2 regions of the Acidovorax sp. M2(2025) genome follow, and region 1 is predicted to be linked to the other one. Evidence: riboswitches for the same ligand, from Rfam matches in the RefSeq annotation. Region 1 holds a riboswitch; the other holds the start of a gene.
What was found. Region 1 has a riboswitch for glycine ahead of ACOYR3_RS03720 (D-amino acid dehydrogenase). Riboswitches for the same ligand answer to the same signal wherever they lie in the genome.
Positions count from the first base shown of each region.

Region 2: another riboswitch for glycine. It lies ahead of gcvT (glycine cleavage system aminomethyltransferase GcvT); the one in region 1 lies ahead of ACOYR3_RS03720 (D-amino acid dehydrogenase).

Region 1 is NZ_CP186262.1:797,666-812,764, forward strand. It holds gene ACOYR3_RS03715 (hypothetical protein) at 135-284, opposite strand; gene ACOYR3_RS03720 (D-amino acid dehydrogenase) at 515-1,834, opposite strand; glycine riboswitch at 1,929-2,055, opposite strand; glycine riboswitch at 2,056-2,145, opposite strand; gene ACOYR3_RS03725 (2-keto-4-pentenoate hydratase) at 2,300-3,085, shown strand; gene ACOYR3_RS03730 (hypothetical protein) at 3,116-3,619, opposite strand; gene ACOYR3_RS03735 (hypothetical protein) at 3,839-4,219, opposite strand; gene ACOYR3_RS03740 (ABC1 kinase family protein) at 4,216-5,553, opposite strand; gene ACOYR3_RS03745 (DUF2867 domain-containing protein) at 5,546-6,115, opposite strand; gene ACOYR3_RS03750 (TetR/AcrR family transcriptional regulator) at 6,112-6,948, opposite strand; gene ACOYR3_RS03755 (hypothetical protein) at 7,163-7,789, opposite strand; gene ACOYR3_RS03760 (hypothetical protein) at 7,786-9,591, opposite strand; gene ACOYR3_RS03765 (capsule biosynthesis protein) at 9,706-10,950, opposite strand; gene ACOYR3_RS03770 (beta-3-deoxy-D-manno-oct-2-ulosonic acid transferase) at 10,947-11,981, opposite strand; gene ACOYR3_RS03775 (polysaccharide biosynthesis/export family protein) at 11,991-13,073, opposite strand; gene ACOYR3_RS03780 (hypothetical protein) at 13,091-13,417, opposite strand; gene ACOYR3_RS03785 (hypothetical protein) at 13,414-14,148, opposite strand; gene ACOYR3_RS03790 (HAD family hydrolase) at 14,168-14,812, opposite strand; gene ACOYR3_RS03795 (hypothetical protein) at 14,844-15,099, opposite strand, start outside.
Region 2 is NZ_CP186262.1:3,004,166-3,019,264, forward strand. It holds gene ACOYR3_RS13960 (hydantoinase B/oxoprolinase family protein) at 1-1,024, opposite strand, end outside; gene ACOYR3_RS13965 (TRAP transporter substrate-binding protein) at 1,121-2,089, opposite strand; gene ACOYR3_RS13970 (TRAP transporter large permease) at 2,129-3,427, opposite strand; gene ACOYR3_RS13975 (TRAP transporter small permease) at 3,449-3,958, opposite strand; gene ACOYR3_RS13980 (TRAP transporter substrate-binding protein) at 4,082-5,053, opposite strand; gene ACOYR3_RS13985 (putative hydro-lyase) at 5,079-5,903, opposite strand; gene ACOYR3_RS13990 (LysR family transcriptional regulator) at 6,219-7,121, opposite strand; gene ACOYR3_RS13995 (Lrp/AsnC family transcriptional regulator) at 7,235-7,687, opposite strand; gene ACOYR3_RS14000 (TRAP transporter substrate-binding protein) at 8,111-9,082, shown strand; gene ACOYR3_RS14005 (TRAP transporter small permease) at 9,170-9,664, shown strand; gene ACOYR3_RS14010 (TRAP transporter large permease) at 9,661-10,938, shown strand; glycine riboswitch at 10,948-11,055, shown strand; glycine riboswitch at 11,069-11,195, shown strand; gene gcvT (glycine cleavage system aminomethyltransferase GcvT) at 11,242-12,399, shown strand; gene gcvH (glycine cleavage system protein GcvH) at 12,496-12,870, shown strand; gene gcvP (aminomethyl-transferring glycine dehydrogenase) at 13,014-15,099, shown strand, end outside.

The DNA of each region.
Region 1 (15,099 bases):
CCCTGCGCATCGCACCCCGGCAAGCCGCCGCGCAGCCAGTACACCGACGTGAAGCCGCGCGATGCCGCAACCTTGGCGGCCTTGTATGCAGGACGTCCAGCACTTCCAGCACTTGGCCCCGTTGCAGGCAAAGATCACGGGCCTGGCCTTGTCGAGCGGGCCAGGCTTGTCCAGCGACTGGAAGTCATCCTCGCGGATGCGTTTGCCTTGTATTCCATTTCGGTGCGGGTATCCACCAGCACCGCGCCGCGCGCCAGCAGGCCGTCCGCTTCCTTGGCGCTCATGCGGCACAGGCGGGCTGGAGGGTGGTGAACAGCGCTTTGCCGCGCGCCAGCTCCGCGGGGTCGGCAGCGGTGGCGTGATGCCTTTGTATGCCGGGGCGGACATGCAGGCCGTGGAGCGCTTCATAGCGCAGGCCACGGGCGCGGCCGAGTAGCGCCGCCCGGCGCCCCGCGCGGTGCCTGGGCATTGCGCGCGAGGTGGGCGCCGCCGGCGGGCAGGCGGCTCAAGCCGCTCAAGCCGCCGTGCGCGACGGCACCAGGGCCGCGCCGGGGCGACGCCCCTGCACGCCCTGGAAGGCAAAGTCCACCTCCGGCACCCGGCCGCTCACGATGTCGGCCAGGGCCTGGCCCGAGCCGCAAGCGTGCGTCCAGCCCAGCGTGCCGTGGCCGGTGTTGAGGAACAGGTTGCCCAGGCGCGTGGCGCCGATCAGCGGCACGTTGCTGGGCGTGGCGGGGCGCAGGCCCGTCCAGAACTGGGCCTGCGCGGTGTCGCCCGCGCCGGGGAAGAGCTGCTCCACGCGGCGCACGATGGCCTCGCAGCGCACGGGGTTCAGGTGGCGGTCGTAGCCGTTCAGCTCCGCCGTGCCGGCAATGCGCAGGCGGTCACCGCCGCGTTCGCTTGTGTAGCGCGAGAACACGAGCTTGAACTCATCGTCCGTCAGGCTCACCTGGTGCGCCAAGCGCGCGTCCTTGACGGGCATGGTCACCGAATAGCCCTTGGCCGGGTAGATGGGCAATTCAATGCCCAGTGGCTGGGCCAGCAGCGGGCTGAACGAGCCCAGCGCCAGCACGAAGGCATCGCCGCGCACGCGCTCGAAGCGGCCTTCGGCATTGGTCACTTCCACATGGTCGATGCGGCCGGCCACCTCGCGCAGCGCGGTGATGTGGTGGCCCAGGCGGAATTGCACGCCTGCCGCCTCGCACAACCTGGCCAGTTCGCGGGTGAACTGGTTGGCGTCGCCGGATTCGTCCTCGGCCGTGTAGGTGGCGCCGGCCAGCTGCGGGCGGATGTGGGCGAGGGCCGGCTCAATGCGCACGGCCTCGTCGGCGCTGATGACCTGGCGCTCGCAGCCCAGCGCACGCATCTGCTCCGCGGGGGCGAGCGCGCCCTCGAATTCCTGGGCGTTGGTATAGAAGTGCAGGATGCCCTGCGTGCGCTGGTCGTATTGGAGGCCCGTGGCCGCGCGCAGCTGCTGCAGCACGCTGCGGCTGTAGGTGCCCAGGTTGACGATCTGCTCGATGTTGTGGCGCGTGCGCGCGGGCGTGCAGTTGCGCAGGAAGGACAGGCCCCACAGCCACTGCCGCATGTCCGCGCGCAGGCGGAACAGCAGCGGTGCATCTTCCTTGCCCAGCCACTGCAGCACCTTCAGCGGCGCGCTGGGGTTGGCCCAGGGCTCGGCATGACTCACCGAGATCTGTCCCCCGTTGGCAAAGCTGGTCTCGGCGCCGGGTGTGGCCTGGCGGTCGATGACGGTCACCTCGTGGCCGCGCTGTGCAAGGAAATACGCCGAAGTCACGCCGAGCAAGCCGGCACCCAAAACGATCACGCGCATGATTTTCAAAGCCTTTCTGGGCTCTGGCGCTTGATGGATGTGCGCAGACAGCTATAAATTTAATAGCATGCAGCTGGCGCGCTTCCGCCAAGCTGCCGCTCCCCCTGTCCTTGGTACCTGAGAGATTCACCGCGCACCCACCCGGGCTGCGGCTTGCTCCTTCGGTGCGCTACGCAGCCCCGTGGTGTCCGGGGCGGTGGCGTCTCTCCAGACGGCTTTTGAAAAAAGATGCAGTACGGAACCTGAGCGTGCATGGGAGTTTGCGCCTTCGGTGACGCGGGCGGTGCCGCGTGCTCTCCTGCGGGGCTGATTCTAGGAAGCACTGCGGCGCCCACCGGCATCTTGCCGTGCTAATGGCCGGCAATCGTTGCTGATGCGAGCAGGGCCGGGTGGCCATAATCCGTCGCACTGCTGTTTCCCTCCACCCAACCAACGGCCTGCGCCCCGCACGCCAGGATGCCTTCCATGCCCGACACCGCTTTTGATGCCTTTGCCGCCGCTGCCGTCCTGACCATGGCGCGCCAGGGGCGCATGCCCCGGCCGCTGGACTTGCCCGCGGGGCTGCGGCCGCGGGACGCCGCGCAGGCCTATGCGGTGCAGGACGCGGTGGTGCGCGAGCGCGCGGAGGTGGCCGGCTGGAAGGTTGGGGCCGCAAGCCCGCAGGCCCAGCCCGCGCGTGCGGCCCTCACCCGCGATTCCGTGTGGGTGGCTGCCGGAGAGCCGCCGACCGTCCGGCTCGCGGCCGCGGATTTTGCGGTGGTTGGCGTGGAGGCCGAACTGGTCTATGAGCTGGGCGCCGACCTGCCTCCCCGAAGCACACCGTACGGCCCCGAAGAGGTGCTGGCTGCCGTGGTTTCGGTGCGCGCCGCTATCGAGGTGTGCGACACCCGCTTTGCCGCCTGGGCGCGACAAGGCGAGTGGAGCCGGCTGGCCGACCAGGCCTGCCATGGCGCCCTGGTGGTGGGCTCCGGCTCCGCCGACGTGGCGGCGGTGCGGCCCCTGCAGCAGCCGGTCTGCCTGTGGGTGAATGGCGAAGCGGCGGTGCGGCACGCTGCAGGCGGCAACCCTGCGGGCGACCCCTTGCGCCTGCTGGCATGGCTGGCCAGCGGCGGCGCCGCCAGCCTGGGTGGATTGCGCGCAGGCCAGTGGGTGACTACCGGCTCCTGCACGGGGACGGTGCTGGTCGCACCCGGCACCGAGGTGGTCGCAGACTTTCCGGGGCTCGGGTCCGCCGTGCTGCGCGTGGACTGAGGCGTTCACGCGCCGGCCACCCGCCGTGCGTCAGTGGCGGTACGGGTTGTCGGGGCGGCGGTCGTAGCGGTTGGGCACGCCGTCGCGGTCGTGGTCGCGGGGCCGCTCGTAGCGATTCGGGATGCCGTCACCGTCGCGGTCCCGGTCATACCGGTTGGGAATGCCGTCGCCATCGCGGTCCCACCCGCCGGGGCGCATCTCCCAGCGGCCGCCGTGCTCCACCCAGCGAGGCTCGCGGTAGTAGTAGCCCGGGCGGGCCTTCACCCAGTAGCCCTGCAGCCACACATAGCGGTGTCCGCGCCATTCCCAGTGGCCGGGCACCCACACCATGCCACGGCGGGCATGGGGCATGACTTCGTGGCGGGGCGGCGGCGGCGGGCCGTACTGGACAACGACGGGCGCGGCCGGGCGGTATTGCGGGGGCGGACCCGACTGGATCACGACAGTGGCGCTGGTCTGTGCCTGCGCCACGGTGGCGGTGCCCAGGGCGGACAGCAGGGCGACGGAAACAGCGGCGAGTGCATTGCGGTGCATGGTGGTCTCCTTGGCGCCTGTTCAACGTTCTCACGCGGGTTCTGGAGGACATGTCCGAGGCGTCTGACAAGTGATTCCTTGCGGAACCGGAGCCTTCATGGTGCGTGCGGGTTGTCAAGCCGGTGTAGGCGTTTGGCGAAGACTTGTGACGTAGTGTTTCCCGACCGTGCGAAAGGCCGCAATTCCGTGATGTTTTTCACGCTGCCGCCGCCCGCCGGGTCAGCGCCACCAGACGAGGGCGGCCACCGTGAGCAGCGCCACCCAGGCGGGGTGCCGGCCGTCCGTTGCAAAGAACACCAGCAGCCCGCTGGCGAGCGTGGCGGCGCCCGCCACATCGGCCACCCAGGCGTCCAGGTCGGGGTCCGCAGGCACGGTGCCCAGGCGCCACAGCAGCGCGCTCAAGGCCCAGCCCAGCACGGTGGCCAAGTGCCAGGTGCCCCACAGGATGCGCACCTGCCGTTCGCGCAGCACCGGCTGCCCCGCGGTGGGCACCACGCCGCGCGTGCGCAGCGGGCGGAAGACCCGCAGTTCCCCGACCACCGAGTGGGCCGCACCCACCACCGCGAGGCCCACCGCCGCCAGGACCAGTGCGGTGTTCATGCCGGCGAATGCGGCCCGCTGCCGTGGATCTGGGGGTGGTGCGTGTGCACGCGCGCGCCCAGCAGGGTGAGCAGGTGCATGAGGCCCATCCACATGCGTTCGAAAACGGGCATCTCGCGCGGCACCTGCACCAGATGTTCCCCCAGCACGCGCTGGTGCGCTGGCGGGGTGAGGGGCACGGGGGCCTTGGTGCCGAAGTCGAACACCGGCCGGGTGAACGGCTCCACCTGCCAGGCCTGCATCTCTGCCAGCACGGGGGCAATGTCGCGCGCATAGGTGGGCACGGCCAGGTCCGGGCGGGCCAGCCCCAGGGCCTGGTAAGCCTGCAGCACCTGCGCATCGCGCTGCGGATCGCCCGCCGGCCGCAGCAGGGCCGACCAGGCGCTGGCCACGTGGTGCCGGAACGGCGCGGACAGCTCGCGGGTACAGCCGAAGTCCAGTACCCCCACCGCGCCGTCCGGCGTGAACACGAAGTTGCCGGGGTGCGGATCGGCATGCACCCTGCCGAGCACGAAGGTGCAGTGCAGGAACCAGTCCCACAGGCGCTGCCCCGCCTGGTCGCGCAGCGCCTGGCGGGGCCGCGTGGCCAGCCAGGCCTGCAGCGGCTGGCCGGGCAGGAACTGCTGCGTGAGCACCTGCGCCCGGGTGTGCGACAGCACGGGCCGCGCGATCACCACACCGGGCTGTGCCGCGTGCTGCGCAAACCACTGCAGCTGCGCCGCCTCCTGCAGGTAGTCCACCTCGCGCAGCAAGGTGGCCTCGATCTCGTCCATCACCGCCTGCACAACGGGTGCTTCCGGCAGGGGCAGGTCGGTGTGGGCCAGGGTGCGCAGCACGCCGCGCACCAGCTGCATGTCGCTGGCGATGGTGCTGGCGATGCCGGGGTACTGCACCTTCACGGCCACCGTGCCGTGGCCCGCCAGCTGGGCGCGGTGCACCTGGCCCAGGCTGGCGGCGGCAAACGCGGTGGGCTCGAAGTGATCGAACAGCGCCTCCGGCTCCTGGCCGAACGCCTGGCGGAACACGCGGCCCACCAGCGCGCGGTTCAGCGGCAGGGCCTGGCAGTGCGCGCGGGCCAGCTCGCGCCGCACGCCCTCGGGCAGCAGCTGCGGGTGCATGCTGAGCAGCTGCGACACCTTCAGCGCCGAGCCGCGCAACTGCCCCAGCGCGCCAAACAGGATGCGGCCCACGGCGGCTTCATGCTCGGCCTGGGCCGCGGGTGTGCGGCGGCGGGTGCGGTGCCCCACCTCGGCCATGCCGATGCGTGCGGCGGCCAGCCCGGTGATGGCGCTGCGGGCCAGTTTGCTGGTGCGCGGGGCGCGGTCGCTAACCATGCTGTGCCAGGCGCTGCGCCGTGTCGCGGGCGATGACGCGGTGGAAGGGCGTGACCACCGCCATGTAGGCGTGGCCCAGCAGGTTGTGGATGTGCACCACGGTGCTCAGCACCACGGTGGGCGCGGCGCCCGGGGCTGCGGCGCGCTTGCAGATGGAGACCTGCACGTCCAGGTGCCGGTCGTCCTGGCCCATCACCACTTCCGTGTCGCTCAGGTGCCGGATGCGGAAGATGCCCACGCGGTCGCCCACCCGGTAGCTGCGCGCGTCGTTCAGCGCGCGGCCGCTGGCGGGCGGGTGGCCGTCGTGCAGCTGGCCCAGGTCCTTCAGACCGACGAGCCGCACGGCCTGGTTGCGCACGGCCATGAGCGCGCGTGTCCACGCCGGGGTGCGCGCGGCCACGTCCAGCCACGCCTGCAGCGACGGGCGCTCCGGGTGCCGGTCGGCCACCTCATAGGCATCGAAAAAGTGGGCGCCGGGCAGCGTGGCGTGGATGGCGGTGCCGGGCGGCACCTGCGTGGCGCGCACGGTGGGTACAGCCTGGGGGGGCGAGGTGGCGGTCATGGGGTGCCCTTCCTCTTTTTGCTGGCGGAGGCTGCTGAAGGCCGTGCTGCACGGGGTTTGCGGGCGGGCGCGGGCGGCGCGTCCTCCCCGGCCTGCTCCCGCCGCGGTGCGCTGCCCACCGTCTGCCGGGCCAGCTGCAGCAGCCCTAGCAGCCCGCTGCGGTGCTGGGCCATGCGGGCCATCTGGCTGCGCAACACAAAGCCGCCCAGCTGCAGCACCCGGTTGACCAGGCCGCTGCGCAGCGTCTGCACCAGCACGCCCAGCGAGAGGTCCACCAGCTGCGCGGTGTCGGCAAACTCGTCGGAGGTGTCGCCCAGCCAGTACGTGACCACACCGGCGAGGTAGTCGGTGTACAGGCTGCCCGCCACGCCCTTGAAGTCGCAGGGCTCGATCTCGCCGCTGGCCTCGGCGGCCTCCAGAAAGCTGGCCACCGCTTCGCGCAAGCGCTGGCGCGCGGCCAGCGGCTCGGCCAGCATGGACAGGGGCGAGCGCTGGGCCAGCGTGCGCACCTGCGCCACGAATTCCCGGTCGGCCAGCAGGTGCTCGAGCACCGCGTCCGTCAGGCGCTGCAGCTTTTCCTGCAGCTGGTAGCCAGCGAAGCCCGGGGTCTGCAACGCGGCGTCCAGCGCCTGCTGCACCGCGTCGTCCAGGTAGCCCACCACGATGCGGTCCTTGGTGGGAAAGTACTTGTAGATCGTGGCGTCGCCAATGCCGGCGGCGCGTGCGATGTCCTTCATCGTCGTGCCGTCAAAGCCCTGGCGGGTCATCAGGTCCACCGCGCTGGCCAGGATCTGGCGGCGCGTGGCCTCTTGCTGCTGGCGGGTGGTTTTCATTTCATAAAAATGAAGTTTTAAGTTGATTAAAGAATAGTTATTTTTGTTTAAAGCGTCAAGCGCGTTGTTCTGCGGCCGGCAGGGACGCGCACGGCCGTCCCTGCCGAGGGCCGGCGTCAGAGGTTGGTGCAAGGGGGAAGCCGCCGCGGGGCCGGCAAGGGAAAGGGGCCGCTGCCCCGGCGCGCTGTTGCAGCGCCCCGGGGCGGCCTCGCGGTCAGTGTTCTTCGGTGACGCTCAGGCCGCGGCGGAGGCGGTCGAGCCAATTGTTCAACCTGTTCACCACGCTGTGGCGCAGGCCGAAGAGGCCTTCCATGCGCGCAAAGCGGACCAGGTGGCGCAGCTGGGCGTTGATCTTGGATTGGCCCGTCACCTGGGGCTGGACATAGAACACATGGCCCGCGAAGCCGGCCACGTCGTGCAGGATGGCGTCGTCCACGACCAGCACCAGCACGCCAGGCCAATGCGCGCAGCCATAGAAGGCGATGCGCAGCTGGTTCATGGTGCGGTCGATGAGGCCCGCATCCAGGGCGGACGCATCAATGGCTGCGATCAGGGTCCCTTCCGTGCACAGCTCGCGCGCGGCGCGATGCACGCGTTCCACGTCCAGCATGGGCTGGTCGCGAAAGAAGTGATCGATCCAGGAGCGCATGGACACCGGCGTGGGCGCTGCAGCCAGTGCCGTCCCATCGGCCGTCTGGGGCTCCCGCTGCGCGGTGGGCAGGTCAATGACCAGGGTCTGCGGCGATGCGACCGTGGAGGCCAGCATCCGGTGGGCGATGGCCGTGCATGCAGGGCCATGATTCGTCCACGCCGACGTGGAAGCAATGAACACATGCATCATGCGCCTTCCTTCTGAGCGCTGCCCCGCGAATGGAAGGGCGTTGTCTGCAGGATCGCCCGGTAGTAGGCGAGCACCCCGCCTTCCAGGAAAACGAGGTCCTTGCGCGAGCGGTACAGGTAGAGGGCCGAGAGCAGGGTGCCCAGCCGCAGCGCCAGGGAGGGCTTGGTGAAATAGTCTTCCAGCGACTGGTAGAACATGCCTTTGGACGGGCGCAGCGTGAGGTGCCGGCGCAGCAACGGGTTCTTGATGAGCAGAGCGTCCACCGCCGACATCTTGTGGAACACGATGTCCCGGCAAATGTCGTCCACCATCGAATACGGCACCTGGTCAAACATCACGAGCTTTTCGAAGTCCGCGACGAACTGGCGCAGGGGGCCCTGCTGGACGGGTACCTTGGCGCGCTGGAGGATCCGGATGATGGCTTCGAACCGCGAGGCCGAATCAACCACCGCCTGGGACGGCAGCTGGAACTGCTCGCGGTCAGCGGAGTACTTGGAAACGAAGCGCTGCATGGCGCGCAGCGCGGACTCCTGGCTCACCTTGAGCGCGGGTTTGCGCCGGAGGGGGAGCACGGCCGTCCAGGCCCTGCGCAAGGTCGGTGCTCCCTTCAACTGCTCGACAAGCACACCGCTTTTGGCGCTGTTGAGCAGGGCCCGGGTCATGAGGGTCTGGGTCAGGGCAAAGGGATTGACCTTGCGGGGCACTCCGGCCGCGACGGCACGGTACGCCTGCTCGAGGTCCTCGAACTCGTTCCAATGGAGCAGATGCGTCTGCGGGACAAGGTTCCACACGGAGCGCTTGCACAGGTACATGCTGCCGGTGGGGTACGCAGCTTCGCTGTACTTGAGCGAATTGGCGGTATAGAAGCCGCTTTGATCGGACAGCGGAAACACCGAGGGGGAGAGGACCGAGGGGGCTTCGACATTGTTGTCGCGCATCAGCCCGGCCACGGGCATGGTCTTCAGGCTGAACGTCACGCCTGTGTCGGAGTAGCGCGACGGCACGCAGTTGTGATAGTCGTCGAACCACAAGCTCTGCATGGTGGTGAGGGGAAAGAAGTCCCCAAACCGCTTCACGGCCTCGTGGAAGTTCCTGGGGAGAAATACCCGGTCGTGAATGATGCAAAGATTTGGATGCCGCGCCTCCTGGGCCAGGCGGTTCTTCTTTTCACCAATGCGCAGCGGCGGCGCGGGAATGTCTTCTCCCACGATGCGGACCTTGTCGAAGTATTTGAAATTGGCGCCGGGGCGCCCGCACAGCAGGATCTCGGCCGTGGGCACGTCCAGTTCCAGGATCCGCTCCACCGTCTTGTTCAGCGGCGTGGCGTCCTCGGGCCCCACGGGAATGCCGAAGGTCCAGGCATCCAGGCCCGCATCCTGCTCGGCGGGCAGCAGGGCCGTCTTGGTGAACCAGCGGATGCCGTCGTCGGTCGCTGCCTCGCTCTGCAGTGCCCCCGCGAAGTAGTCCCGTGCAAGAAACGGGGTGTCCACGAAATCCGCCGCCATGCCGATGCGCCCACCCACCGGCAGGGCGTGCGCAGCGTCCCAGAGGATGAGCGGTGCCAGCGGCGAGTCGCCCTCGACGCCGTAGAAGAGCAGACAGTCTGCCTGGAACTGCAAGAACCGCGAAGTGGCATTCACGTGCCGGATCCGCAGGTCGGGCTTGCCCGACTCCAGGTTGCGGAAAGTGACGAGTGCCGCCGTCTGGGCGAGTGCCTTGCATACGGCGCGGGGCACCGCCGCGCTGTGGGCGGGCCTGAAAGAAGCCACCTTGGACATGTGGCGCAATTGAATGATGGGCATGGGGTGAAGGTGCTGGATGGGGCCGGGACGGCCCGCGCAACTGCGGCGCTCGCCGGGAGCGCGTGCGTGATGGCGCGGGCCTTTCCCGGCAATTGCCGCAAGCATGGTTGGTGGCTAGACGGACAACCGGCTGGGCGCCGGGCCGCCCTGCGGGGCGCGGGCCACGGCAAAGCCCCGGATGGGTTTGTAGAAGTTGTCGTTGATCTGGGTGGTCGATATCACGGCCGCGCGAAACCGGCGGTACAGCTCTGCGTCCGGCTTGTGGGCTGCGGGGCTGGCCAGGAAGTCCGACAAGGAGCCCTGGTGCGTCAAGCCTGCGAATCCGTAAAAGGCCTTGCCCATCACATGGGTTGCCACGCCCTGGTGGATGGCGGACAGCCCCACGGTCGAGTTGATGACCACGGCGCCGGCGGCGTGGTCCAGCAAGGTGGGCAGGTGCTGGTCGTGCAGCACGTAGACCCGGTCCGCCAGCCCCAGGCCGGCGGCCTGCTTGCGGATCCAGCGGCCATACTCACGGTACGCCCGGTCTAGCGGGTGGTGCTTGAAGGCCAGCACGTGGTCCTGAGGGGCATGCTGGGCGAACGCCTCCAGGGTCTGCACTATGAATTCGCGCACGTCAGCATAGCCGCTATGGACCGTTACCTGGGCGTCGTTGTGGACCTGCAGCGGCACCAGGACAAACTTGCCGCTGAATGGGCCGACCAGCAGTTCTTGCAGCCCTCGTTCCCGGGACAGGAAGTACAGCTTGCGTGCGTATCCGCGCAGCCAGCGGCCGGCCTCTGCGGGCACGTTGAGGCTGCGGTGGTGCCGGTAGAAGGGGGTCAAAGGCCATAGCAGCGCTGCCATCAGCCAGTAGGTGCAGGCCTGCACGGCCATGGCCCGGAACGTCCCCGGGCGGGCGGGCAGAAGGCCCGGCTCCCCGTCCCCGAGGGGCCAGTCCGCGTACGCGGTGGCCACGGTGGGCAGCGCGCTGTGGCCGTTCACGCCGCCGCGTTCGCAGGTGATGAAGGCCGGCCGGAAGTAGCCCTCTTCAAACACCCAGACCGCCACCCCCAGCGCCTTCGCCAGTTCGATGGCCACGCGGTGGATCGGGCGGCAGTCCCCGAAAAGCCATACATCGGTGATCCCGTGGGCCTCCAGCAGCGAGCGCAGCGCGCCTTGCAGCTTGTCCGCACGGCGGGTGAACAGGCGCCCCGTGGGAAAGAACGCGACATCCCCGCCATTGAAATTGAGCTTGCGAACCGTGGCGCCTTGCGCACGCAGCCACTTTGCGGCCCTCCAGAAGAAGGGTCCCACCGGACCCTGGAGAAGCACGACCCGGCGCCCGTGCCAGTTTTCCTGGAACAGCGGGTGCTTCATGCCGCGGACCTCCGCCGGAGAAGCCAGCCCCGCAGGCGACCCACCTGCAGGCCGGCGCGGCCCATCGCAGCCGCAGGCCGCATCTGCAGCCGTGCGAGGTAGTCCATGGCCGTGAACACATCCATGGCCAGGCCGGTGTCGGGATGCACGTAGGTGGGGTAGAGACCCAATGCGCCGTAGACCAGCTCGCTCAGCTCGAGCTGGCGCGAGCGCCGGGGGCAGGGCTGCAAGTCTTCGGTCAGGCCCCATCCCGCGTAAAACGGCTGGGCATGGCAGACCACCGGCTTCCCGGCGACCAAGGCTTCAAAGCCGGACAGGGAGTTCAGCACGTGCACTTCGTCAAACCATGGGAGTGCGTCCTGCAGGCTGACGCCTTCCATCACGGCGTCGGCCCACTGACCGGCGTCGTCGTCGGCGCCCTGGCGCAGCCCTGCAATGACATCGGGATGGCGCTTGTAGGCGATGAACGCCGCAGGGTGCCTGGCGCGCACCTGCGCCAGAAGGTCCCGGTTGGTCCGTACGGGCGTGCGAATCCCCAGCAGCGCCGCGTCGTCGGCAACTTGCCCGATCACCAGGACCTTGCGGCCGGGGTGGGCTTGGCAGCGGTCCAGGCTGCTCCACGCCTTGCCTGCGGGCAGGTTGTACTTGCTGAGCTTGTGCAGGCGCAGCGCGCGGATGAGACGCAGGCCCATGGCCCGCTGTGCGTCGCTGAAGGGCCGCGTTTCCAGCAGCGCTTCCAGGTCGGTCGGGCTGTGGCCCCAGTGGTGCAGGCCCTGCGTGTCAAAGGTCCAGGAAATGGGGGGTGCAAATGCAGCACCCAGGCCCACTGACCGCAGAAAGCCGTCTTCCACGCGCACAACGGTCGGGCTGCGGGCATGGAACCGCGCCGGCAGAACCCCAGCGCCCCACACGAAAACGCGTGCGCCGTCCGGCAACTGCCTCGACCAGGCCCGGATGGGGGTCACGCGCGCGCGGGTAAACGCTTCCAGACGCTTGCGCTTGAGGGGGCTGAAGCCGAAGCAGAAGTCCATGGCCGCGGCTCAGTTGTTCATCGTGTTCACTGCCGCCGCCGGCGACACCAGCGAGCCCACCAGCAGCAGGAACTTCTGCAGTTCGGCCGCCTGTGCATTGGCCACGTACACGATGTCGCCGCTGCTCACCGGCGTGTTGCGCATCACGAACAGGGCCTCCGGGCGGCTCAGGTCCAGGCGGTAGACGGTGGCCTCGCCGTTGCTCTGGCGTGCCAGGAACACCTCGGTGGGCGCGGCCCGGCTGTCGACCAGACCTCCCGCGCGCGCCACCGCTTGGGCCAGCGTGATGCCGGTGGCCTCGTAGGGCACCTCGCCCTGCTTGTTGACGGCGCCCAAGGCCACGAAATGCTGGGGCTGGTGGTAGAGGGTCACGACGTCGCCGGCGGCCATCACGACGTTTTCCCGGTGCTCGCGAATCACACGCTGCAGAGGCAGCTCCACCGTGGTGCCGGCCCGCGACAGCGAGACACTGACCTTTTCAACAGGCGCTGAAGCCCCGCCGGCAGCGGCAATCACGTCCAGGAGCCGTTCGTGCTTTTGCGACAGCGGATGGCGTCGGGCCGCGCGCACTTCGCCCACGATCGTGACCTCCTGGGCCACGCCGTTGACCCGCACAAGGGCCTGCGGCAGGTTGGCCCGGCCCTTGAGCGCTTCGCCAATCTGTGCTTCGACCCGCTGGGGCGTCTTGCCCACGACCTGGAGGCGCCCCGCAAACGGGACGTTGATGGACCCGTCCGTTTGCACGATCTGATCCGGCAGTTGCAGGGACCGGGCGCCGCCGAGGTTGTCGGCGGCCCCGGCCAGCAGCATGGCCGGCGCCGCCTCCAGGAGCGTCACCTGCACCACCTCGCCCACGGCGATGGTGTCGCGGTAGGCGGCCGCAGCGCCGAGCTGGGTGAAGCTGGTCTTGCGCTGGTCGGCCAGGGACGCAAGCCGCTGCGACTCCGGCAGATCGAGACGAACCAGATTCACGCCCGGCACGGACGACTGCAGCTGATCAGCCGCCGGGCCCGAGCGGGGCAGAAAGGAGGCATCGGAGGCGCAGCCTGCTACGGCGGCGCCGACACACAGGGCGAAGGCAATGGATTTCATGGAAATGGAGTGGGCGTTCAGGGCGTGCCGGGGTACTTGTCATCCGCCGCGCCGGGCAGCTTCACCACGACATTGACCGCGTCGGTCAGCGCTTCAAAGTCGGTCGGCTCCAGCGGCTTCAGGGTCACGATGTCGCCGGCGCCGAACTCCCTTCCTGACATGCGGATGCGGCCGCTGACGACCACGGTGACTTCAGTGGCCAGCTTGTGGAAATGCTGGGCCTCCCTGTCGCCCGCCTTGTACGTTTTCACCGCCACTTCGACCGCGTGGGTCTGGACCACGCTGGGGGTGAAGCTGCCCACGAACCAGCCTTTGACCATCTGGGAGAGGTGATGGACTTTCACGCCGCGACCTGCTGCATGTGTGCGTCTTCGAAAGCCGCGATCTGCCGCTCGGACTTGAGGGGCAGGTAGTGGCGCGACTCGATGGGCAGCGCCCCCACCTTGCGACCCTTGAGCAGCAGCTCGTTGAGCAGCGGGGCCACGTAGTACCGGCCTTCGTGGTGCGCGTCCTTGCGGATGGCCGACTCGATGGCGTCAATGAAGTCGCCAACCCTGCGAAACCAGAAGAAGCCGGTGGTGGCGTTGCGGCTGATGGGCATGCACTGCGCAGCCTCGCTGACCAGACCGTCCTGCACCTTGACGTAGGAGTAGCGGGGATGGACGGAGGGGAAAACCAGGGTTGCTGCGTCGTACTGCTTTGCGCGGAAGCCGGCGACCAGGGCCCCCAGGGGCTCGTCGATGAACTCGTTGGCGCTTACGATAACCAGCTCGTCATTGGCGTCCAGCTCGGCTGCAGCCAAGAGGGCCGTGCAGGCTGCGCCCTTGGTGTTGCTGGGCACCTTGACCAACGCGGCTCCCGGGCTGATCAGGTCGGCAATGCTTGCGAGCCGGTACTTCTTGACGTCCTGCGCGAGAAACGCGAAACAGACCTTCCGGTCCGGGATCTCGTGGACCTTCTGGCAGAGCTTTTCCAGCAGGCATTCGCCGTCCATTTCACTCAGAAAGCCGGGGTATTCGCGCTGGTCTCGGCCCTTGTTGCTGGCGGCCAGGATGAGAACATGGGTGGTGTGCATGGGAACTCCTCCTGTGCCGTCACGCGGCGATCTGCGCCGTGCTCAGGACGTTGATCTCGTTGATGCGGGCCATGATGTTGGTGATGTTCGTGTCCGCCACGTCCTCGACAACGAGCACGTGGGCGCCGGAGGCCATGGCCGCCTTGATGCCGTTTTCGTTGTCCTCCACCACCAGGCATTCTTCGGGCTGCAGCGCGAAGCGCTCCATGGCCTTGAGGTAGATGTCCGGCGCCGGCTTGGACTTGGCAACATCCTGGTTGGACAGCATCAGGTGCAGATAGGGGGCGAGGGCGGCCTTCTCCATCATCAGTTCGACCGTTGCCCGGATGGAGTTGGAGCAGACGGCGAGCTTGAACCCATTGCGCTGCAGCTGCGACAGCGCTTGCTCCTGCAGGAACCGCGGACGGCAGAGCGTATGGACGATCTCCACCGTGTACTGCTGCTTCAGGTCGTTCAGGAATGGGTGCAACGCGCGCGGCAGGCCTTTTTCCACGCTCAGCATCTCCAGCTTCTTTTTCGTGGGCAGGCCATCGAAGGTCGTCTCGTGCTCGTGGCGAGAGATCTCCATGCCAAAGTGGGCGAGTGCCCGGTTCAGCGATTCATAGTGCCAATCCTTGGCCTCGATGAGTACGCCATCCATGTCGAACAAAACAGCCTTGATCATTGCGGTGGCCTTGCAAGTGGGTGATTCATGCTCATGCGTGCCTCAGGAGCGCACGGGCGGCTTCTGGCAGGTCGGTGCAAAGAAGCAGGTCGGGGTGTTCGCGCAGGGGGCGCAACGCGCGCCAGAGATCCTCGGCGTCGGATCGGCCGTGCAGTTCGGGTGAGACGACGCACACGCGCAAACCCTGCCCGAGAAGCGACTCGATCAAGCTGGCCGAATACCAGGTGGACTGGAACGCATCGAGCCAGATGCCCTGGATCTGGCCGGCAAAGGCTTGTGGGAAGGCC
Region 2 (15,099 bases), 2.2 Mb from region 1:
CCCCGTCATAGCTCAGCACCGATCCGCCCCCCGCGGCGACGGTGTGGATGCTCATCATGGGCGCGCGCATGCGCACGCCGGCCACGTGGGTTTCGAACTCGCGCTCGAACTCGCCCGCGTAGTGGCTCACGTCCGTGCTGGTGCCGCCCATGTCGAAGCCGATCACCTTCGCCTGTCCGGCCAGCCCCGCCGTGCGCGCCATCCCCACGATGCCGCCGGCCGGACCGGACAGAATCGCGTCCTTGCCCTGGAAGGTGCCCGCGTCCGTAAGCCCGCCCGAAGACTGCATGAAGAACAGCTTCACGCCCGGCATTTCGCTCGCCACCTGGTCCACGTAGCGGCGCAGGATGGGCGAGAGGTACGCGTCCACCACCGTGGTGTCGCCGCGGCTCACGAACTTCATCATCGGGCTCGTCTCGTGCGAGGTGCTGATCTGCGTGAAGCCCACCTCCTGGGCAATGCGCTTTGCAGCCTGCTCGTGCTCGGTATAGCGGTAGCCGTGCATGAATACGATGGCCACGCTGCGCAGGCCGCGGCCATAGGCGGCCAGCAGCTCGCCGCGCAGCCCCGGCTCGTCCAGAGGCTGCATCACCGCCCCCTGCGCGCCGATGCGCTCGCGCGCCTCGATCACCTCGGCATAGAGCAGCTCGGGGAGCACGATGTGGCGGTCGAACAGGCGCGGGCGGTTTTGGTACGCAATGCGCAGCGCGTCCTTGAAGCCCTGTGTGGTGATGAGCAGCGTGGGCTCGCCCTTGCGCTCCAGCAGCGCGTTGGTGGCCACGGTGGTGCCCATCTTCACGCACTCCACCAAGTCAGGCGTCACCGGTTCGCCGGGCTGCAGGCCCAGCAGGTGGCGAATGCCGGCCACCGCCGCGTCCTTGTACTGCTCGGGGTTCTCCGACAGCAGCTTGTGCGTGACCAGGGTGCCGTCCGGGCGCTTGCCCACGATGTCGGTGAAGGTGCCGCCCCGGTCGATCCAGAACTGCCAGCGGCTGCCATGGGGGTTGGTGTTGGTTGCTTGCATGGTGTTGAAATGCGTCAGAAAGAAAGGAAGAACAGATAAGAAGACGAACGAGCACGCAATGCGCGAGGCGGGGCGGAGCCGTGCCCGGCAGCGCGATCAGCGCTGGAAGTAGTACGGAATGAAAATCTTGTTGGCCTCGTTGCCCACGGACTGCACCCATTCGCGCGAGAAGCGTTCGCCCAGGCGCTTGAGTTCGGCGTCCAGCTCGGCGGGCGCGCGGCCCACCTGGATGCCCTTGCGCTGCAGCTCGCCCACCGACTCCTGCGCGATGGTTTCGCTCAGCGCCCAGCCCCGGGCCTCGGCCTCGGCGGCCACCTGCGTCACGGCCTGGCGCACCGGTGCCGGCAGTGCGTCAAATGCCTTCTGGTTCACGAACACGATGTTCTTGGGAAACCAGGCGTTGATGCCGTAGTACTGCCGGATCTGGCCCCACACCTGGTTCTCCACGCCCGTGAGGGCCGAGGTGATCATGGAGTCGAGCTTGCCCGCGGCCAGCGCCTGGTTGACCTCCACCATGGGCACGTCCACCGGCGTGGCGCCCAGCAGCTCGGCAATGCGCACGGTGGCGGGGTTGTAGGTGCGCATGCGCGTGCCCTTGAAGTCGGCAGCCGACTTGACCGGCGCCACCGAGAACAGGCCCTGCGGCGGCCAGGGCACGGCATACAGCACTTTCAGGCCCCGCTGCGCGAAGTGCCCTTCGATCAACGGACGCTGCAGGTCCCACAGGCGGCGCGCGTCGGCGTAGCTGCGCACCACGAAGGGCACGGCGTCGGCGCCGGCAATGGGCATGCCTGGCACCAGGCTGGTCATGATGGTCTCGCCCGCCTCGGCCTTGGCGTCCTGCACAGCCTGGGGGATGTCGCCTAGCTTGAACAATGCGTTGTTGGCGTGCACCTCAATGCGCAGCGCACCGGCCGAGGCACGCTCCACCTCCTGGGCAAATTGCACGATATTGCGCGTGTGGAACGACTCCGCGCGGTAGCCTGTCGCCAGCTTCCACACGCTCTGCGCGCACAGCGCCGGGGCCGCGGCCAGCGCGGCCAGCAACAACACAAGGGCTTTCATGGCAGGACTCCTGGGCGGCGTTCTGGTGGCGAAAGCCGGTCAGCCCTGCATCTGGCGGGGCAGCCAGAGCACGACATCGGGCGCGAAATACGTCATGATGACCGCGGCGATCATCAGCACGAACAGGGGCAACGCAGTGCGCGCAATCCAGGTGACCTCGCGCCGCGTCATGCCCTGCAGCACGAACAGGTTGAAGCCCACTGGCGGCGTGATCTGCGCCATCTCCACCACCAGCACGATGAAGATGCCGAACCACACCAGGTCGAAGCCCGCGGCCTCCACCGTGGGCAGCAGCACGGCAATGGTCAGCACCACCATGGAGATGCCGTCCAGGAAGCACCCCAGCAGGATGAAGAACACGATGAGCAGCAGCATCAGCGCGAACGGCGACAGGTGCAGCGCGCCGATGAACTCGGCCAGGTGGCGTGGCAGGCCGATGAAGCCCATGGCCAGCGTGAGGAAGGCGGCGCCCGCCAGGATGAGGCCGATCATGCAGTACACGCGGCAGGCGGCGAACAGGCCTTCCTTGAAGGCCGCCCAGTCCAGCGAGCCCTCGATCTTGGCGAGGATGAGCGAGCCGGCCACACCCAGCGCGGCCGCTTCGGTGGCCGTGGCAATGCCGCTGTAGATGGCGCCCAGCACCACGACGATGAGCGAGACCACGGGGATCAGGTGGCGCGAGGCGTAGAGCTTCTGCGCAAAGCTCAGGCGGGCGTCCGGCGCAGGCACCTTGTCCTTGTTGAACAGGGCCCACACGATGATGTAGCCCATGAACAGCGCGGCCAGCAGCAGGCCCGGGATCACGCCGGCCAGGAACAGCTTGGAGATGGACACGTTGGCGGCCACGCCGTACACGATCATGATGATCGAGGGCGGAATGAGCAAGCCCAGCGTGCCCGCCCCGGCCAGCGTGCCCACGGAGATGTCCTCCGGGTAGCCGCGCTCCTTCAGCTCGGGCAGCGTGATCTTGCCGATGGTGGCGCAGGTGGCGGCAGAGGAGCCCGAGATGGCGGCAAAAATGGTGCAGCCCACCACGTTCACGTGCAGCAGGCGGCCCGGCAGGCGCTCCAGCCACGGGGCCAGTCCCTTGAACATGTTGCTCGAAAGCTTGCTGCGGAACAGGATCTCTCCCATCCACAGAAACAGCGGCAGCGCCGTCAGCGTCCAGCTGGAGGTGGAACCCCAGATGGTCAGCATCATGCTGTCGCCCACCGGGCGGCTGGTGAAGAGCTCCATGCCCAACAGCGCCACGGCCAGCAGCGACAGGCCGATCCACAGGCCCGAGCCGAGCACTGCGAACAGCGCCACGATCAGGCCGAAAGCAATAAGGATGTCCATGTTGTGTTCTCCTTGCGGGTGTTACTCGGAGCGGGCCGATTCGGACACGGCCATGAAGGCCACGCCCTGCAGCCGCAGCACCAGCGCGTGGGCAAACGACAGCGCAAAGCCAATGCAGCCCAGGGCCATGCTGATCTGCGGGATCCACAGAGGCGAGGCGTCCGCCGCGGGCGAGATGTCGTGCGTGGCGTAAGAAATCCACACAGAGCGCACGGCGTAGCAGGCGATGTAGACCGTGAGGACCAGCGCGCTGGCCAGGCAGAACCACTCGAAGGCCGAGCGCAGGCGTGCGGGCAGGCGGTCCAGCACCAGCGTCACGCGGATGTGGTCGCCGTTTTGCAGCGTGCCGGGCAAGGCAAAGAACAGCGCAGCGGCAATGGCGTAGCCCGCATAGGCGTCCAGCCCATCAATGTTCAGATGGATGACCTCGCGGGCAAAAACGCCCAGCGTGACGGCCGCGAACGCAGCCAGCATGGACAGGCCGGACAGCAGCATCAGCAGCCTGTAGAAATTGCGGACGAGTTTGTCCATGGCGTACTCCCGGTAACGCTTGAAAAGTGAAGGGAAAGGAAAGGAAAGCGGCGGCGCGGTGAACGGCCGGCGGCGCGTGCCCGGCACGGCCCCCGCCGCGCGCGGGGACCGGTGCGGGCGGACTTACTTCTTGCGGTAGGCGTCGATGATGGCCTGGCCCTCGGTGCCTGCGGCCTTTACCCAGTCGGCCGTCATCGCGTCGCCAATGCCGGCCAGCTCCTTCTTGATGCTGTCGCTGGGTTCGGCCACCGTCATGCCCTTGGCGGCAAGTTCCTTCACGAACTCCTTGTCCACCCGCTCGCTGGTGGCCCAGCCCCGCGCTTCGGCGGCTGCGGCGGCCTTGAGCACGGCCTCCTGCAAAGGCTTTTCCAGCGCATCAAACGCCTTCTGGTTGACCACCGTGGCATTGCGCGGCAGCCAGGCGCTGACCGGATAGAAGTACTTGACCTGTTCGTACAGCTTGGACTCCACGCCGCTGGCGCTGGAGGTCAGGAAGTTCTGCACCGTGTTGGTCGCCAGGGCCTGGCCCAGCTCCGACAGCTGGATCGTGACCGGCTGGGCCTTGAGCAACTGCGCGATGCGCGTGGTGGCCGGGTTGTAGGCCCGCATCTTGGTGCCGACAAAGTCGGCGGGGGTGCTCACGGGCTTGAGCGAGTACAGGGATTGGCCAGGCCAGGGCACGCTGAAAAGCACCTTGATGCCCTGCGACGCCAGCAGCTTATCTTGCGCGGGCTTGGCCGCCAGGTACAGGCGTTTGGAGTCGGCATAGCTCGTCGCCAGGAAGGGAATGGAATCCACCCCGAAGAGCGGGTTCTCGTTGGACGCGCCCGAGAGGATGAACTCCGCCGAGGGCACCTGCCCCGTCTGCACGGCGCGCTTGATCTCGTTGGCCTTGTAGAGCGAGCCGCCGGGATGCAAAGTGATCTTGAGCTTCCCGCCCGTGAGCTGATCGACTTCGTTGGCAAACTGCTGCACGTTCTGCGTCTGGAAGCTGTTGGCGCCGTAGCCGGTGGGCAGGTCCCATTTGACCTGGGCCTGGGCCTGGGCCAGGCCCATGCCGAGGGCGGCCGTCATGCACAGTGCGATTTTTTTCATGAGGAGACTCCTGGAGGGTTGCCGCTTAGAAGCTGGCAAGGTGGTGGTTGAGAAGGTCGGTGATCAACATGCAGCCCGGCGCATGGGTGATGCAAAACGCCGGCTGGGCATTCAAGATGGCGGACTGCGGCGTGACGCCACAGGCCCAGAACACGGGAATCTCGCCCGGCATCAGCTCCACCGCGTCGCCGTAGTCAGGCAGGGCGATGTCGGCAATGCCGATGAGGGCGGGGTCGCCGATATGCACCGGCGCGCCGTGCACATTGGGAAAGCGCGAGGTGACCTGCACCGCGCGGATCACGTCCACCGCGGGCATGGGCCGCATGGACACCACCATGGCGCCGCCGAACGGCCCCGCGGCCTCGGTGGCGATGTTCGTGCGGTACATGGCCACGTTCTTGCCTTCGTTGATGTGGCGCAGGCTGATGCCGGCCTCCTGCAGTGCCGCCTCAAACGAGAACGAGCACCCCAGCACGAAGGTCACCAGGTCGGGCCGCCACAGGGCCGTGATGTCGCCCACTTCCTGCGCCAGCTCGCCGTGGCGCCACACGCGGTACTGCGGCACATCGGTGCGGATGTCGATGCCCTCGCCCAGCGAGGGCAGCGCCGTCTGGCCGGGCTCGCTCACGGCCAGCACCGGGCAGGGCTTGGGGTTGCGCTGGCAAAAGCGCAGGAAGTCGCCAGCCAGCACCTCGGGCAGGATCACCAGGTTGCCCTGCACGCGGCCGTGCGCCAGGCCGCTGGTGTGCGACGCCCAGGCGCCTTCACGAATCACGCTGCGCACATGGCCGGGGGTGTTGATGCCTTCGGAACCGAATACTTCCACCGCGGCTTGAACTGCTGAATCCACCATTTTTCCTCGCATTGAGAAATGTCAATTGCATGACGTTGGGGCGGATTGTGTGGGGGTGCAACCGGGCTGGCAAATTCAAAAACTTTCTATCAGCTCATCGATTTTTTCGATGTTCACCATTGGTGAATTGCGAACCAAATTGGTGCCAAGGGTTAACCCCTATGCACCACGCCAGCGCAGTTTCAGGGATAACCCTGAGCGCTGGGACGGGCCTGCAGACGCCGCAACGCAGCAACGCAGCAAGGCCACGGCGCGGCGCCGCCGACCCGCGGCGCGCGGGCGGCACGGCGCTCAACGATGCTGGGAGGTAGGTCAGCCGCGCTTGCGTGCAGCGGCTGGCAGTGCGTCGATGAATGCAAGCGCCGACCGAACGACGGCCTCCATCGCCGGAGAGGACGGGTCTTCACGGTAGCTCACATGGATGGGCAGGGGCCGCAGCGCGGCGTCGCAGGCCAGCACGCGCAGGTCCGGGAAGGCCAGCATGCGCTGCACCGCCAGGCGCGGCAGCGTGGCCACGCCAAAGCCGCCCTGCACCAACTGCACCATGGCCGAGATGGACGAGATGGTGTGCACGCAGCGCGGCTCCACCTGCGCATGGCGCAGGGTATCCAGCAGGTACACATGCGGCTGGGAGCCGCGCTGGAAGGTCAGGATGTCGGTGTCTGCAAAGTCCTGCAGCGTGTACCTGCGCTTGCGGTGCAGCTTGCTGTTGCCCACGAACACCATCTCCATGGGCGCCAGGGCTTGGCTGCGAATCCCGTCGGCCGACGCGGGCAGTGCGGCAAAGACTGCGTCCAGCGTGCCGCGGCGGACCTGGTCGAGCAGCACGGGAGTGGGCTCCACCGTCAACTCCAGCTCCAGCAGCGGGTTGTCCTTGCGCAGCTGTTCCACCCATGGAATCAGCCACGAATGCAGCACCGATTCAATCGCCCCCAGGCGGAAGGACACCTCCAGCGGCGCCCCTGAACCCATCTCGGCCTTGAGCTGGCGCTGCAGTTCCAGCATGCGCCGGGCGTAGCTCAGGAACCGCGTGCCCGCGACAGTGAGCTTGAAGTGCTTGTCACGCCGGTCCAGCAGCAGCACGCCCAGCTCTTCCTCCAGCGCTGCGATGCGGCTGGACATGGCCGACTGCGTGAGGAACAGCTTCTCTGCGGCGCGCGTCACGCTCTTGAGGGAGGCCACCCAGTAGAAGGCTTCAACAAAACGCAGGTTCATGGACGGTGCTCCGCAGGCGGCCAGCGGTGCTGGCTCGCTCGAGTTTGCTATTGTTTCAGTAGCTGCTTGCGCTTATCCGCAAAGCGCTGGCGGCCATTTTTATTCAAGAATTTTCACCCCAGCGGCAGGTCCGCCTTCTTCAGCGTGCGCAGCACAAAGCTGGAGCGGCTGTGCCGGATGCCCTTGATCTTGTAGAGCTTCTCGCGCAGCAGGCGCTCGTAGTCGCGCGTGTCCTTGACCACGATGCGCAGCAGGTAGTCGTAGTCGCCCGACACCAGGTGCGCTTCGATCACCTCGGGAATGCTGGCCAGCGTCTCGCCAAACTTTTCCAGCGTGTTGTCGGAGTGGCTGTCCAGCGTGACCTGCACCAGCACCGTGTCGGCCAAGTCCAGCGCCTGCGGGTTGATGCGCACCGTGTAGCCCTGGATGACGCCCGCCTCTTCCATCTTCCTGATGCGGCCCCAGCACGGCGACGGGCTCAGGCCCACGGCCTGGCCGATCTCTTGCAAACTGGCGCGGGCGTTGCCCTGCAGCACAGCGAGAATTTTTCTGTCCAATCGGTCCATCGGGCTAATTATTCACGCAACTCGATTGACGCAGAAAATTATTCTGCAATCGGCACAATACTCACCAAATTCAGAAGATTCGTCTCCACCGCGCAGCGCATACTTTCTTCCATCAAGGCGCTCTTACCGGAGTGCACGAAATGGCAAGGCCCCGGCTGGTTACCGCCAGCGCGGGGCCGTTGGCATGGCGGCGGGCGCACCACGGCAGCGCCCCATCCGCGCCGAACGCAAGACACCGGGCGCCGCCATGCGCCGGCGCTACGGCTGCCCAGAACCCCCTGCAGTTGATAAGCACGCTTACCAGCACAAACCCGGATGCCCGGTGCGATGCTGCACCGCCATAATTTGTGCGAGGCCTGGGGCCGCCCCTGCGGGGCGCCGCGCGTTCTTCCGCCCCCGCCCACTATTCCAACAGGAGACAGCATGCAACTGACCAAACTCGTCGTCGGCCTGGGCCTTGCGCTCGGCTTTGTGGCGTCCGCGGCTGCGCAGACCACCATGCGCATCAGCATCTCGACGGCCCAGAACTCCCACCAGGGCGTCGCCATCGACACGTTTGCCAAGGAAGTCGAGAAGCGCACGGGCGGCCGCTACAAGGTGCAGACCTTCTACAACGGCGCCCTGGGCGGCGAGCGCGAATCCATCGAGGCCGTGCAGCTAGGCACGCAGGAGCTGGCGTTCAGCTCCAGCGGCCCCGTGCCCAACTTTGTGCCCGAGACGAAGATCCTGGACGTGCCCTTCCTGTTCCGCGACAAGGCGCACGCCCGCGCCGTGCTGGACGGCCCCATCGGGCAAGACCTGCTGTCCAAGTTTGACGCCAAGGGTTTCAAGGCGCTGGCGTGGGCGGAAAACGGCTTCCGCCACATGACCAACAGCAAGCGTGACGTGAAGGAGCCCGGCGACCTGAAGGGCCTGAAGATGCGCACCATGGAGAACCCGGTGCATATCGCTGCCTACAAGGGCTTCGGCATCATCACCACGCCCATGGCCTTCCCGGAAGTGTTCACCGCCCTGCAGCAAGGCACGGTGGACGGCCAGGAAAACCCCCTGTCGGTCATCATCTCGGCCAAGTTTGACCAGGTGCAAAAACACCTGTCGCTCACCGGCCACGTGTACTCGCCCTGCATCTTCCTGATGAACAAGGCCGCGTTCGACAAGCTGTCGGCCGCCGACAAGCAAGCCTTCCTCGACGCAGCCAAGGAAGGCGCCAAGGCCAACCGCGCCCGCGTGGACGAAGACGATGCCAAGGGCGTGGCCGACCTGCGCGCCAAGGGCATGACCGTGATCGACAACCTGGACAAGGCCAAGTTCGTGGCGGCGCTGGCGCCCGTGAATGCCGAGTTCGAAAAGCAGTTCGGCAAGGCTGCGCTGGACAAGATCCGGGCCGTCAAGTAACCCGCAACGCGTGCGGCGGACGCACCCGTTGCTCCTGGTCCTGGCTTTCAACGCCCGTTTGCCGCGCGCAAACGGGCTTTTTCATTCATGAAAAAAATCTTTCTTCAATGGGAACGGTGGAGCACCGGCGCCGCCATGGCGGGTGCCTGCCTGATGCTGGCCCTGGCATCGCTGCTGGGCATGTTCCAGATCGTCATGCGTTTCGTGCTGGAGCAGCCGGCCGAGTGGACCGAGGTGCTGATCCGCTTCAGCCTGATCTGGATGGTGTTCCTCGCCATTCCTGCGGCCTTTCGCCAGGGCGCCATGGTGAGCGTGGACGTGCTCTACCGCTGGAGCCCGCCCGCCCTGCGGCGCGTGCTGGATGCGGTCGTGAGCCTGGCCGCGCTGGCGCTCATCGCGGTCATCGTGTGGTTCGGCTGGGACTACGCCCAGCGCGGCGGCGTGCAGTCGATGGCGGGGCTGGAATCGGTGTCGATGTTCTGGGCCTATGTCGCCATGCCGGTGGGCGGCCTGTTCAGCGCCGTCGGCATCGTGGGCAACTGGCTTGACCCGCAGCGCCAGGAACTGGAGACCGCGCAATGACCCCCACCATGCTCGTCACCATGGTGCTGTGCTTCGCACTCACCGTCTCCGTCGCGGTGTCCATCGGGCTCGCGTCGATCGTTGGCATCCAGGTGTCCAACGCCAACATGCTGATCTCGGTGAAGGAAATGTTCGCCTCAATCAACAAGTTCCCGCTCGCGGCCATTCCCTTCTTCATCCTGGCGGGCAACCTGATGGAAACCGGTGGCATCTCGCGCCGGCTGGTGGAGTTTGCCAAGAGCATCGTGGGCGGCGTGCAAGGCGGCCTGCCCATGACCTGCGTGCTCACCTGCATGATCTTTGCGGCGGTGTCGGGCTCGTCGGTGGCCACCACGTTCGCCATCGGCGCCATCCTGATTCCGGCGCTCATCAAGCATGGCTACCCCACCAGCTACGCGGCCGCGCTGCAGGCCACCAGCGCCGAGCTGGGCGTGATCATTCCGCCCTCCATTCCCATGATCCTGTACGGCGTGAGCGCCGAGGTGTCGATTGGCGAGCTGTTCATCGCAGGCTTCGGCCCCGGCATCCTCATCAGCCTGGCGCTGATGAGCTTCGTGTGGGTGTATTGCAAGATCAAGGGCTGGGGCAAGAACGACGGCGACGGGCGCATGCCCCTGGGCCGCGCCACCTTGCAGGCGGGCTGGGCATTGCTGATGCCGGTCATCATCCTGGGCGGCATTTATGGCGGCGTGTTCACGCCCACCGAAGCGTCGGCCGTGGCGGTGTTCTATGCGCTGTTGGTCGGCGTGCTCATTTACCGCGAGATCAAGCTGCGGGACTTGTACGCCATCCTGCGCAAGTCGGCCATCTCGTCCGCGGTGATCATGTTCATCATCGCCAACGCGGGCCTGTTTGCTTTTCTGATCACGCGCGCCGGCGTGCCCGACGCGATCGGCCACTGGCTGGAAGGCGTGCTGCAATCGCCGGCCATGTTCCTGCTGGGCGTCAATGCGGCGCTGTTCCTGATCGGCATGTTCATCGAGACCAGCGCCGCCATCATCGTGCTCGCCCCCATCCTCGCCCCGGTGGCCCAGCACTTTGGGGTGGACCCGGTGCACTTCGGCCTGATCATGGTGGTGAACCTGGCGCTGGGCATGATCACCCCGCCCTTCGGCGTGAACCTGTTTGCGGCGTGCACGGTGGCCCGGATTTCGCTGGACCGCATCGTGGGCCACCTGCTGCCGTTCGTCTGCGTGATCCTGGTGTGCCTGCTGGTCATCACCTACGTGCCAGGCATTTCGCTGAGCCTGCGCGACCTGGTGTACGCCAAGTAGGCATTACAATCGTGGCCGTCAGGAGAGAGTGCCCCACCTTCGCAACGAAGGCAGCGCGGCACCGCCGAAGGCGCAGGCAGCTGCCGAACGCTCAGGCAAAAGGACTGGCAACCGCCCGCAGCGATGCGGGCGTTACCTTGCTGGAGAGAGATGGTCCCGCCGCATCGCGCGATGGGCCATCCACCGAAGGAGCAAGCCGCGCGGCCAGCCAGGGCGCCGCGGTGAATCTCTCAGGTAAAGCGGACAGCAGGGCAAATCCCGCGATCCATGGGGTCGCGGCCACCATTTGCCCGGAGTTCCGCCTTGACCGCCACGCCCGCTTCCGCATCCGCCCCCCTGCTCACCACGCCCCTGAACGCCCTGCACATTGAGCTGGGCGCCCGCATGGTGCCGTTTGCCGGCTACTCCATGCCCGTGCAATACCCCGCCGGCCTGATGGCCGAGCACGTGCACACGCGCACGGCCGCGGGCCTGTTCGACGTGTCGCACATGGGCCAGCTCAAGCTCATCGGTGCCGATGCGGCTGCAGCCTTCGAGACGCTGATGCCCGTGGACGTGATCGACCTGCCCGTGGGCAAGCAGCGCTACGGCCTGCTGCTGACCGATGAGGGCACCATCATCGACGACCTGATGTTCTTCAACCAGGGCGTGGTGGACGGCGAGCCCACGCTGTTCGTCATCGTCAACGGCGCCTGCAAGGTGGGCGACATCGCGCACATCCAGGCCCGCATCGGCCAGCGCTGCAAGGTCGTGCCCATGCCCGACCACGCCCTGCTCGCGCTGCAGGGCCCGCAGGCCGTCACCGCCCTCGCCCGCCTGGCGCCCGGCGTCGAAAAACTGGTGTTCATGACCGGTGGCGCGTTCAGCATTGCGGGCTGCGACTGCTTTGTGACCCGCAGCGGCTACACCGGCGAAGACGGCTTTGAGATCTCCGTGCCCGCCGCCCAGGCAGAGACGCTCGCCCGCGCCCTGCTGGCCCAGCCCGAAGTGAAACCCATCGGCCTGGGCGCGCGCAACTCGCTCCGGCTGGAAGCGGGCCTGTGCCTGTACGGCAACGACATCGACACCACCACCACCCCGCCCGAGGCCGCACTGAACTGGGCCATCCAGAAGGTGCGCCGCACCGGCGGTGCGCGGGCGGGCGGCTTCCCCGGCGCCGACAAGGTGCTGGCGCAGATCGACAACCCCGCCAGCCTGCAGCGCAAGCGCGTGGGCCTGGTGGCGCTGGAGCGCGTGCCCGTGCGCGAGCACACCGAGCTGCAAGGCACGGACGGCCAGAAGATCGGCGAGGTCACCAGCGGCCTGCTGGGCCCCACGGTGAACGAGCCCGTGGCCATGGGCTACGTGGATGCCGCCCACGCCGCCATCGGCACGCGTGTGAACGCCATCGTGCGCGGCAAGGCCGTGCCGATGGAAGTGCGGGCCATGCCTTTCGTCCCGGCCAACTACTACCGCGGCTGATTTCGCGGACGGCAGCGCATACGGCGTCCATTCGCCCCGTTCGCCCGCTACATTGCTGATTCCTTCATTTACCCCCTTTGCCTGAGGAGCTTCCCCATGACCGTCAAATTTTCCAAAGAACACGAGTGGATCAACGCCGCTGATGCCGCCGCTGCCGTGGTCGGCATCACCGTGCATGCGCAGGATGCGCTGGGCGACGTGGTGTTCGTGGACCTGCCCGAAGTCGGCAAGACCTACAGCCAGGGCGAAGTGGCCGGCGTGGTCGAATCCGTCAAGGCCGCTGCCGACGTGTACATGCCCGTCGCGGGCGAGATCGTCGAAGTGAACGAAGCCCTGCGCGCCGACCCGTCCCTGGCCAACAGCGACCCGCTGGGCGCCGGCTGGTTCTTCAAGGTCAAGCTGTCCGACGCCGGCCAGCTGGCCGAGCTGATGGACGAGACGACCTACAGCGCCTTCGCCGCCAACGCCTGAACGCCGGGCTTGCCGCACAAAGCGCCTCAAAAACCATAGCTGCTTGCGCTTTATCCATGCCGATCTCAGACCAAAATCGATCTGAGGTTGGCTAAAAACAAGCGCGAGCAGCTCCCCTTTTCATAGCAGACCACCGCCCCACCATGACCGCCGCCCTGCCCCTCTCCGCGCTGGAGAACGCCGCCGAGTTTTTGCCCCGCCACATCGGCATCGACGCGGCGGATGAAGCCCACATGCTGTCCGTGATCGGCGAGGCCTCGCGCCGCGCGCTCATCGACTCCATCGTGCCGCGCTCCATCGCCCGGGGCCGCGCCATGGACCTGCCGCCCGCCACCACCGAGGCCGCAGCGCTGGCCGAACTCAAGGCCATCGCCGGCAAGAACAAGCTGCTCAAGAGCTTCATCGGCCAGGGCTACTACGGCACGCACACCCCCGGCGTCATCCTGCGCAACATCCTGGAAAACCCCGCCTGGTACACCGCCTACACGCCCTACCAGGCCGAGATTTCGCAGGGCCGCATGGAGGCGCTGGTCAACTTCCAGACCATGGTCTGCGACCTGACGGGCATGCCCATTGCCAATGCGTCCATGCTCGACGAAGCCACCGCCGCCGCCGAGGCGATGACGCTGGCCAAGCGCTCCGTCAAGAGCAAGAGCAATGTCTTTGTGGTGGCCGGCGACGCCCACCCCCAGACCATCGAAGTCATCCAGACCCGCGCCAAGCCCCTGGGCCTGGAAGTGCGTTTGGCCAACTCGGCCGAAGAATGGAACACCCTGCTGGCGGGCGAGTACTTTGCCGTGCTGGCGCAATACCCCGCCACCAGCGGCCGCATTGACGACCTGCGCGCCGACGTGGAAAAGGCCCACGCCCAGCAAGCCGCCTTCATCGTGGCCGCCGACCTGCTGGCGCTCACCCTCATCACGCCGCCGGGCGAGTTTGGCGCCGACATCGTGGTCGGCACCACCCAGCGCTTCGGCATGCCCATGGGCGCGGGCGGCCCGCACGCCGCCTACATGGCCTGCCGCGACGAGTTCAAGCGCAGCATGCCCGGCCGCCTGGTGGGCGTGAGCGTGGACGTGCACGGCAAGCCCGCCTACCGCCTGGCCCTGCAAACGCGCGAGCAGCACATCCGCCGCGAAAAAGCCACCTCCAACATCTGCACCGCCCAGGTGCTGCCCGCCGTGGTGGCCAGCATGTACGCCGTGTACCACGGCCCCGAAGGCCTGCAGCGCATCGCCCAGCGCGTGGCCGCCTACACCGCCATCCTGGCCCAGGGCCTCAAGCAGCTGGGCGCCCCCGTGCGTGAACAGGCCACCTTCGACACGCTGAGCCTGCACACCGGCGCCGCTACCAAATCCATCGCTGCCCGCGCCGTATCCATGGGCGCCAACCTGCGCATTTACTTTGAAGAGTACCTGTGCCTTTCGCTGGACGAGACCACCACGCGCGCCGATGTCGAGCTGCTGTGGAAGGTCTTCGCCAAGGACGGCCAGACGCTGCCCACCTTCGACGCATTTGAAAACGGCGTGGAGCCGCTGATCCCCGCCGCGCTGCGCCGCACCAGCCAATACCTCACGCACCCGGTGTTCAACACCCACCACAGCGAAACCGGCATGCTGCGCTACATCCGCCAGCTGTCCGACAAGGACCTGGCGCTGGACCGCAGCATGATCCCGCTGGGCAGTTGCACCATGAAGCTCAACGCCACCAGCGAGATGATCCCCATCACCTGGCCCGAGTTTGCGAACGTGCACCCGTTTGCCCCTGCCGACCAGCTGCAAGGCTACCAAGCGCTGGACGAGCAACTGCGCGCCTGGCTGTGCCAGGCCACGGGCTACGCGGGCATCAGCCTGCAGCCCAACGCGGGTTCACAAGGCGAATACGCCGGCCTGCTGGCCATCAAGGGCTACCACGCCGCGCGCGGCGAAAGCCACCGCAACATCTGCCTCATCCCCAGCAGCGCCCACGGCACCAACCCCGCCAGCGCCCAGATGGCCGGCATGCAGGTGGTAGTGACGGCCTGTGACGCCAGCGGCAACGTGGACCTGGCCGACCTGAAGGCCAAGTGCGAGCAGCACAGCGCCCACCTGGCCTGCGTGATGATCACCTACCCCAGCACGCACGGCGTGTTCGAAACCAGTGTCAAGGAACTGTGCGCCCTGGTGCACAGCCACGGCGGCCGCGTGTATGTGGACGGCGCCAACATGAACGCCCTGGTGGGCGTGGCCG